2 regions of the Halomonas sp. JS92-SW72 genome follow, and region 1 is predicted to be linked to the other one. Evidence: predicted binding sites of a transcription regulator. Region 1 holds the regulator's gene; the other holds the start of a gene.
The links. Region 1 encodes FNR, which switches genes on or off when oxygen is low (the NO sensors DNR and NnrR bind a similar motif). Its sites were predicted from a motif close to TTGATNTANATCAA; they were not measured.
Positions count from the first base shown of each region.

Region 2: the regulator FNR is predicted to act here: its motif matches at 2,069-2,082, upstream of hemN (oxygen-independent coproporphyrinogen III oxidase).

Region 1 covers NZ_CP032147.1:2,063,261-2,068,013, reverse strand. Annotated here, with positions in the region: gene D1793_RS09715 (3'-5' exonuclease) at 1-48, shown strand, start outside; gene ttcA (tRNA 2-thiocytidine(32) synthetase TtcA) at 132-1,064, shown strand; gene fnr (fumarate/nitrate reduction transcriptional regulator Fnr) at 1,178-1,921, opposite strand; gene hemN (oxygen-independent coproporphyrinogen III oxidase) at 2,019-3,341, opposite strand; gene D1793_RS09695 (sulfite exporter TauE/SafE family protein) at 3,503-4,201, opposite strand; gene ccoS (cbb3-type cytochrome oxidase assembly protein CcoS) at 4,201-4,431, opposite strand; gene D1793_RS09685 (heavy metal translocating P-type ATPase) at 4,428-4,753, opposite strand, start outside.
Region 2 covers NZ_CP032147.1:1,140,234-1,144,986, reverse strand. Annotated here, with positions in the region: gene D1793_RS05485 (SCP2 sterol-binding domain-containing protein) at 1-306, opposite strand, end outside; gene hemN (oxygen-independent coproporphyrinogen III oxidase) at 582-1,967, opposite strand; gene D1793_RS05475 (NnrS family protein) at 2,268-3,497, opposite strand; gene D1793_RS05470 (YbaN family protein) at 3,546-3,959, shown strand; gene D1793_RS05465 (Rrf2 family transcriptional regulator) at 4,017-4,496, shown strand; gene D1793_RS05460 (c-type cytochrome) at 4,669-4,753, shown strand, end outside.

The sequences.
Region 1 (4,753 bases):
TTCCTGCGCCTGGAGCGCGAGACCAGCGCCCTGCGGGGCGACGCCTGAGGCGTGACGGCGTCGCCTGACGTCGCCGGCGATGGTAGGATGGGCGCCCGTCATTTTTGCCCGCACTGGCAGCGCCGACCGACATGCAAGACGCCGTGATCTTCGACCCCCGCGACACCGACGCCGAGGCCCCCGCCGCGGGGGGCTCCCCGCAGCAGGAGGCCCCCTCGCCGCTCCTCGATGCCCTGGATGCCCGGGGCAGGCGCGAGTTCAACAAGCTCCAGAAGCGCCTGCGCCGCCAGGTCGGCAACGCCATCATCGACTACGGCATGATCCACGAGGGCGACCGGGTGATGGTCTGCCTCTCCGGCGGCAAGGACAGCTACACCCTGCTCTCGATCCTGCGCAGCCTGCAGCGCAACGCCCCGATCGACTTCTCGCTGGTGGCGGTCAACCTCGACCAGAAGCAGCCCGGTTTCCCCGAGCAGGTGCTGCCCGAGTACCTCGAGTCCATCGGCGTCGAGTACCATATCCTCGAGCGCGACACCTACTCGGTGGTCAAGGAGAAGACGCCGGAAGGCAAGACCACCTGCGCGCTCTGCTCGCGGCTGCGCCGCGGCTCCCTCTACGGCTTCGCCGAGGAGATCGGCGCCACCAAGATCGCCCTGGGCCACCATCGCGAGGACATCCTCGAGACGCTGTTCCTCAACCTCTTCTTCGGCGGCAGCCTCAAGGCCATGCCCCCCAAGCTGCTCTCCGACGACGGCAAGAACATCCTGATCCGCCCGCTGGCCTACTGCCGCGAGGCGGATATCGCCGAGTTTGCCCGGCTGATGGCGTTCCCGATCATCCCCTGCAACCTGTGCGGTTCCCAGCCCAACCTGCAGCGCCAGGTGGTCAAGGAGATGCTCGCCGAATGGGAGAAGAAGCACCCCGGGCGCCTGGAGAGCATGTTCAAGGCGGTGACCAACGTGGCGCCGTCGCAGCTGGCCGACCGCGAGCTGTTCGACTTCGCCGGGCTCGAGGAGACACAGGCGCGGCGGCAGGCCAGCCGCATCGAACTGCTGAACGAGTAGCCCTGGCGCCGGCGCCAGGGCTCGGGAACTCATGGCTCGAAAACCAGAAACCCCCATCGGGCACTCGCCCGATGGGGGTTTCTGCGTCAGGGGGGAGGCCAGGCGGCCCGGTGCTACTTGGCCCCTTCCTCCTCGGCGACCTGGATCAGCGACTCCAGGTCGAGGATATGCACCTCGCGGCCCGAGACCTCCACCAGGCCCTGGCTCTGGAAGCGGCCGAGGATGCGGCTGACGGTCTCCACCGCCAGGCCGAGGTAGTTGCCGATATCGGCCCGGGACATGGAGAGCCGGAAGCTGTAGGGGGAGTAGCCGCGCCGGCGGAAGCGGTCGGAGAGGCTGGTGAAGAAGCTGGCCAGGCGCTGGTCGGCGGTCTTGCGAGAGAGCAGGCGCATCATGCGGCGGTCGTCGCGCAGCTCCTTGCTCATGCTGCGATAGAGCTGGCCGCGCAGTTCGGGGAGGGACTCCGACAGCTGGTCCAGGCGATCGAAGGGGATCTCGCACACGGTGGTGGTCTCCAGGGCCACCACGGTGCCGGGATACTGCTCCTCGTCGATGCCGTCCAGCCCCACCAGCTCGCTGGGCAGGTAGAAGTTGGTCAGCTGGTCGTCGCCGCTGCCCTCGGTGGTCACCTGCTTGAGGCTGCCCGAGCGCACCGCATAGACGCTGGTGAAGGGGCTGTCCTGGCGGAACAGGGTCTCGCCCTTCTTGAGGGGCGCGCGCCGGCGGATGATGGCGTCGAACTGGTCCATGTCCTGAACCTCGAGGGCCAGCGGCAGGCAGAGCGAACTCAGGCTGCAGGTCTGGCAGCGAGTCTCGTGCAGTACAGAGCGCCGCCTTCCGGTCAGGCTATCGGGCATGGCCGCCCCCTCCTTGATCATGATCATGTCGACCATTATGGAGGAAACTTCGGACAGGGCAAACCACCTCCAAGGAGGTAGGCCCGTCCGGCCCGGCTCACGCCACCGGGGTGGCCTCGGGGTCGAAGGCGGCGAGCAGGTGGGTCAGGCCCCAGAGCCCGTCGGGGGTTACCCGCAGGCGCTCGCCGTGGCGCTCGAGCAGCCCCGCCCGGCAGAAGGGGGCGAGGCGCTCGAGGGCACCGGCCAGGGCCGCGCCGGCGTCGAGCCCATGGGCCTGCGAGAGTGCGGCCAGGTCCAGCTCGCGGCGACAGGCGAGCGTCTCGATGGCATCCCGGCGCAGGCGTTCGGCCGCGTCCAGCCGGTAGGCGGCGCTGGCGGGCAGCTGGCTGGCGTCCAGCGCCGTCTCGTAGTCGGCCAGGCTCAGGGCGTTGCGGGCCAGGGTATCGCCGACCCGGCTGAGGGCGGCGACCCCGAGGCCGAGCTGGTCGCCGGGCGGGTAGTGGGTGTAGCCCTGCAGATCGCGGGCCAGGCGGCCCTCCCCCAGGGCCTGGGCCAGGCTGTCATCGGGGCGGGCAAACTGGCCGAGCCCGATGTGCACGTAGCCGGCGTCATCCAGCCGCTCGCGAGCCGCCTCGAGGATCGCCAGGCGGGTGGCGGTGTCGGGCAAGTCCTCGGCGTCGATCTCGCGCTGGGGACGGTAGCGCTCCGGCAGGTGGGCGTAGCGGCGCAGGGTGATGCGCGCCGGGGTCATGGCGATCACCTGCTCGAGGGTCTCCCCGAAGCCGTGGGGGGTCTGCAGCGGCAGGCCCACGATCAGGTCCAGGTTGAGGGAGTGGAAGCCGAGGCGTTCGGCCTCGTCCACCAGGGACTCGGTCAGCACCCGGGGTTGGACCCGGTTGATCGCCTTCTGGACGCGCAGGTCGAGCTCCTGGACGCCGAGGCTCAGGCGGTTGAAGCCCAGCGCCTGCAGGTGGCGCAGGGTGAAGACATCGGCCTCGCGGGGGTCGATCTCGATGCTGAAGTCGCGACCCCGGGCGCCGGACAGCCCGAAGCGGGCGTCGAGGCGGTCGAACAGGTCGCCCATCTGGTCCAGGGAGAGGAAGGCGGGGGCGCCGCCACCCCAGTGCAGGCGTTGCACGGCCGGGAGGCGGCCCAGCAGTCGGCTCACCAGCACCATCTCGCGGTCGAGCCGCGTGAGGTAGGGCTCGGCCTGGCGGCTGTCCCGTGAGGGCACCCGCTGGGAGGCGCAGAAGCGGCACGCCTGCCGGCAGAAGGGCAGGCGCACGTGCAGCGCCAGCGGCGCATCGGGGGAGCGCTCGACCAGGGCCCGGGTCAGCGCCGCGGGGCCGTCCCCCGTCGCCAGGCGGGCGGCGTCGGGGTAGGTCAGATAGTGCGATCCGTCGTGGTCATGGTACTGCATCGAGGGCCTGCTTCCGGCAGTCCAGGATGGCCCGGCGCGATCGTTGCGTTTCGCCTGAACGGGCATGACGGCGCTCCCGGCTATGGATGTGCTCTCCATGCTAGGGCGGCTTGGCGCCGGCGGCGTTGAGCTGCGTCAATCCGGCGTGGAATAGTGCCGAATCAGCCGTGACCCTGAGCGGGCAGCATCAGCCACAGCTGCCACAGGGCGAAGGCGATGATCGACAGCGCGGCGATGCTGCGGGTGGCCCGGTGACGAATCAGCCCCCCCAACTGGTGCGCCGCCAGGCCGGTGGCGAGCAGCGCCGGCAGGGTGCCGAGGCCGAAGGCGCCCATCAGGGCGGCCCCCTTGAGCGGGTCGGCCATGGCCAGGCTCCAGGCCAGCATCGAGTAGACCAGCCCGCAGGGCAGCCAGCCCCATACCGCGCCGAGCGCCACGGCCTGGGGCACCCTCACCACCGGCATCAGCCGCCGGCCCACCGGCTCCAGGTGGCGCCACAGGCGCCTGCCGAGCGCCTCGACCCGCAGCAGCCCCTTCCACCAGTCGGCGATATAGAGTGCCATCAGGATCAGCATGACGGCGGCAAGGCCCTGCAGGGCGATGCGCATGCCGGGGGTGAGGCTGAGCAGGGTGCCGAGGGCGGCGACCAGGGCGCCGGCCACCATGTAGCTCACCATGCGCCCCAGGTTGTAGCCCAGCAGCAGGCCCGCGAGGCGGGCAGGGGAACGCATGCTGGGGGGCACGGCGAAGGTCAGGGCACTCATGATGCCGCCGCACATGCCGATGCAGTGGGCACCTCCCAGCAGGCCGAAGACGAAGGCCGCTACGAGGGGCGGTAGGCCGAGTCCGGTGGGATCCATCAGGGCTCCGGGTCGGCGTCGCGACGCTCCTGCGCGGCGCGCTCGCGGGCCTCGCGGCGGCGCTGGCGCTCCTCGGGGGGGAGGTCGTTCTCGTCCTCGTCGAAGAGGATGCGATGGGCGGGGCCCTCCAGATCCTCGAACTGGTCGTGCTTGACCGCCCAGAAGAAGGCCCAGACGGCCAGACCCAGCAGGGTCAGCGACAGTGGGATCAGCAGATAGAGAATGCTCATGGGGTCACCCGGCTCGGTTCAGGGGATGGCGTCGGCAGCGGGGCGGAGGGCATGGCGCGGCTGTGGAAACGGTTGAGGCGCAGGGCGTTGCCCACCACCACCAGGGAGCTGGCCGACATGCCCATGGCGGCCAGCCAGGGGGGCACCAGCCCCACGGCGGCGATGGGCATGGCGGTGAAGTTGTAGCACACCGACCAGATCATGTTCTGGCGCATCACCCGGCGGGTGGCGCGGCTGATCTCGACCGCCTCGGCGATGCGTGACAGGCGCGGGCTGAGCAGGATGGCATCGGCGCTGGTGCGTGCCAGGTCGGTGGCGCCGT
Region 2 (4,753 bases), 920 kb from region 1:
AAACTCGCGCCAGCCGCCGCGGATAGAGGCCTCGCCGGGCTCGGTACAGACCCTGAGGCGCTCGTTCTCGAGGGTCAGGGTCAACGCCACGCCGAGATCCTCGATGGCCAGGGTGATGCGGCGCCCCTCGAGGGCGTCGAATTCCCCCTCGGCCAGGGGCTCGGCGAAGGTGCGGTTGAGCAGCGGTTCCACCAGGCGGCGCTTGACGCCGACCGGCACGCGCGGATCGACGGCGCGAATCAGGCGGGCGGGTGCGGGAAGGCGCGGCAGGGCCTGTAACGGTAAAGGCAACAACGGCAGGGACATGACAGCTCTCCTGAGGATAACCACGCGGCCGAGGCCGCCGAACCGTTCATCCTAGGCCGCTGCTCCCCGGGCTGCACTGACATGCATCATGTCGCCGGACAGCCCTCGATCACCCGCGGCCCGCCTACCATATATAGACCATATCGCCTCGGCAAGCCCCATATCTGGTGCAGGCGAGGCGACATCATGACCCATTTTCATTTGACAGCGGAAGAGCCGCGGCGTGGCGCGGCCAGGGGCGGGAGACGGCGCGCCGGCCGGCTGCGCCGACTCGCTCAGACGGTGCGCGAGTAGCGGTTCTCTTCGGGCTTGAGATAGGCGTCGAAGGCCATGGCGGCATTGCGCATCATCAGCCGTCCGGCGGGCAGCACCTCGATCTCACCCTCGCGGATCGCCAGCAGGCCGTCGTCGGCCATCTCCTGCAGCTGCGCCAGGGCGTCGGCGAAGTAGTCGCGGAAGACGATGCCGTGGGCGGCCTCGATGGTGGCGAAGTCGATGCGGTTGTGGCACATCAGGGCGTTGATCACGTCGCGGCGCAGGCGGTCATCGGCGTTGAGGCGGTAGCCGCGGAACACCGGCAGGCGCCCTTCCTCCAGGCGATGCTGATACTGGGCGGTCTCCTTGACGTTCTGGCTGTAGGTGTCGCCCACCTTGCCGATGGAGGTGATGCCCAGGGCGATCATGTCGCAGTCGGCGTGGGTGGAGTAGCCCTGGAAGTTGCGCTGCAGGGTGCCGTTCTCGCGGGCCAGGGAGAGCTCGTCGTCGGGCAGGGCGAAGTGGTCCATGCCGATGTAGACGTAGCCGGCGGCGGTGAGGCGGCGGATGGTCAGCTCGAGCAGCTCCAGCTTGCGCTCCGGCGGCGGCATATCCTCGGGGCGGATCAGGCGCTGGGCCTTGAACAGCTGGGGCAGGTGGGCATAGCTGTAGCTGGCGATGCGGTCCGGCTGCAGGGCGATGATCTTGGTCAGGGTGGCATCGAAGCTGGCCACGGTCTGGCGCGGCAGGCCGTAGATCAGGTCGACGCTCACCGACTGGAAGCCGGCGTCGCGGGCCGCCTGGACCAGCTCCACCACCTGCTCCTCGCTCTGCAGGCGGTTCACCGCCTCCTGGACGCCACGATCGAAGTCCTGCACCCCGAAGCTCAGCCGGTTGAAGCCCAGGTCGTGGAGCTCGAGGATCTGCTCGGGCGTCACGGTACGCGGGTCCACCTCCAGGGAGAACTCGCGCTCGGCGGGCGGGGCGAAGTGGAAGGCCTCGTCCAGCGCCGCCATCAGCTCGCCGAGCTGGGCGTTGCTCAGGTAGGTCGGGGTGCCACCGCCCAGGTGCAGCTGGGTCATGCGCCGCGACTCGTCGAACAGCGCGCCCTGCACGCGGATCTCCTGCTTGAGCCACTCGAGGTACTCGGCGGCCCGCTCGGTGTTGTGGGTGATGATCTTGTTGCAGGCGCAGTAGTAGCAGAGGCTCTTGCAGAACGGGATATGCACATAGACCGACAGCGGCTTGGGCGTCTCGGCCCGGTTGCTGCGCTCGGCGGCGGCGCGGTAGTCGTCCTCGGCGAAGGCCGCATGGAACTGCGGCGCCGTGGGGTAGGAGGTATAGCGCGGCCCCGGGCGGTCGTACTTCTCCACCAGGGGGCGATCGAACAGCAGGTCGTCTTGCATCTGGAAACAGCCTCTTCAACCGGGGACGGCACCGCGGCGCCGCCGTATGGGGCAGAGTATGCCATTCAGGGCCCGACGCGTCGGTACCCTTCTCGAGGTAGCTGACCTGGATCAAGCCTCCATCACCTGAGATTCACTCGGGGCTGATCCGTCGCCAAGCCTGCGAGCGGGGCCGGCCTTCCGGAGGCGCTGTGAATACCTCCCTGTACGCTACCGACGCCCTGCTTCGCTCTCACGTCCTGCTTCGCTCGCAGGACCGGTGCTGACCATCCATGGCCAGCCCGTTCGGAGCAGTGCTCCTCACCCCTGGCGCAGGACCTCCTCTTCGGCTTGCCCCCGGCGCCCCTCGCTATCGGCCCTTGCACGCGCGTTGCTGCGACGTACCGTGCGGCGGCACCAGTGGAGCAGGCGCCAGGCGGCAAGCCCCCAGGCCAGGCTCCAGAGCGCGGCGGAGCTCCACAGCAGGGCCAGCCAGTGCTGGCCGGCATCCAGCGCCAGCAGGCGCAGCAGCGCGGCCAGGGAGAAGAGCAGCGCCAGGGGCAGCAGCAGCGCCTCCGCCTCGGGGCGCGCCTTGGCGCGCAGGATCGCCTGGCGCAGCATGATGCCGGAGGCCAGGGTGCCGAGCGCCCCGATGGTGAAGGCGTGCAGGGTGGCGCTGGCGTGGGGCTGCTGCCACCAGGCCCGGGCCAGCAGCAAGAGGCCCACCCCCAGCCAGGCGTAGCCCACCATGAGCCCCAGCAGGTCGGGTCGCCCGCGGCAGGCCCAGGGCCGCCAGCGCCATAGCCGCCACAGCACCAGCAGCCCGGCCGCCAGCACCAGCCCCGCTGCCAGTGGCCTCAGCGGCGGCCACAGCATCAGCAGCGGCGTCACCCCGAGCAGCACGATCAGCGCCGCCTCTAGGCGCGGCTGGACCCCCGCCCCGACCTGGCGCCGGTTCGCCATCAGGTGGCCGTTCACCGCCGGCGCCAGCACCCGCCCGCCCATGAACACCATCAGCAGCACCAGCCACAGCACCCCCTGGTGCATCACCAGCGCCGTGGTCGGCATGGCGCCCAGGTGGCGCCAGACCAGGGTGACCAGGGCCAGCAGGCAGAGCAGGCCCAGCAGCGGCGAGAGCACCCGGTTGCGCCACTTCTTGGCGGCAATGAAGCGCGGCACCAGATGCCAGGCGACGAACAGCACGAAGCCGGCATCGGCCAGGATCACCGGCAGCGCGCCCGGCCAGACCAGGCCGCCCAGGCGAGCCAGCAGCCACAGCCCGATAAGCGCCTGGAGCCGGCGGGGTGGCAGTGGTCCAAGCAGGTAGCCGGCGATCACCGCCAGGGCGAAGCCGAACAGCAGCTCGCGACCGTGTGCCGCAGGGGAGGCCAGCAGCGGCACCTCCTGCAGGTGATAGAGTGACAGCAGGGAAAGCGGCACCAGCAGGGCCGCGTGCAGGGCCGCCAGCGGGAAGAGCCAGCGCCAGGCCGGAACGGTGGAAGCGGTTCCCCCCGGGCGACTCGCAGAAGGCTTTGCGTCACTCTTTAACATGCATGTAAAATACTATTTATTGAGCATCGCCGCCACGGGAGAGGTTCCATGACACACCCGGTCTCACGCATCGCCTGGAGCGGGCTGGCCTATGGCTGCATCGGCCTGGGCACCGCCGGCCTGGTGGTGCCGCTGCTGCCCACCACGCCCTTCCTGCTGCTGGCGGCCTGGGCCGCCCCCAAGGGCTCGCCGCGGCTGGCACGATGGCTGCACGACCATCCGCGCCTGGGCCCCACCCTGCACGCCTGGCGGGAACGGCGCGCGGTGCCGCGCCGGGCCAAGCGGCTGGCGCTGGTGCTGCTGCTGATCAGCTGGCTGGTGCTGTGGGTCGGCGGCGTGGCGCCAGCCATGCTGGCACTGACCGGGCTGCTGTTCTGCGGCGTGGCGAGCTTCCTGCTGACGCGACCCGATGCCGCAGGCGATGACGCCTTAACCGTAGCGAGCGGTAAAGTGATAAAATAAAAGCGCCTTATCTTATCAAGTTTGACTAATATCAAGCAGAGAGGTGGCAGCCCTCGTATGCACCTGACCCGCTTTACCGACTACTCCATTCGCGTGCTGATCTACCTGGCGGCGAAGGGGGAGGAGCGATCCACGATCCATGAGATCGCCACCAGCTTCGATGTCTCCCGCAACCACCTGATGAAGGTGGTCCAGGACCTGAGCCACAAGGGCTATATCACCGCCATTCGCGGCAAGAACGGCGGCCTGCTGCTCAAGAAGGCCCCCGAGGAGATCCGCCTGGGCAGGCTGGTGCGCGATACCGAGAATGACCTGGAACTGGTGGAGTGCTTCGGCGACAGCAACGAGTGCAAGATCACCCCGGCCTGCCGGCTCAAGCCGATCCTGGCCGAGGCGCTGCGCGCCTTTCTCGCTGTCCTCGACAAGTACACCCTGGCCGACATGCTGGGCCCCCAGCAGCCGCAGCTGGTCGAGCTGCTGAAAATCGAGCCGCTGACCGGCAGCAAGGCCGGAAGCACCCCGCCGCTGGCCTCCTGACGGCCGCCGGCTTGCGCTGCCGGGCGGCGTCGGCGATGCTTCAAAGTGCGTTCTGCCATGACATGGGTCATGGCTGCCCATGGGACCCTGCGCCATCATGGGCCCAGACATCGGAGGCGTCGGCGCCATCCGATTTTTTCACCGCCTTAAGATGCATTCTGGAGACATGTTAATGAAGCGACTGGCTACCCTCACCCTGACCGGCGTCGCCGCCCTGGCCCTCTCGGCCGCCGTCCAGGCCGAGCCCGACGGCGAGG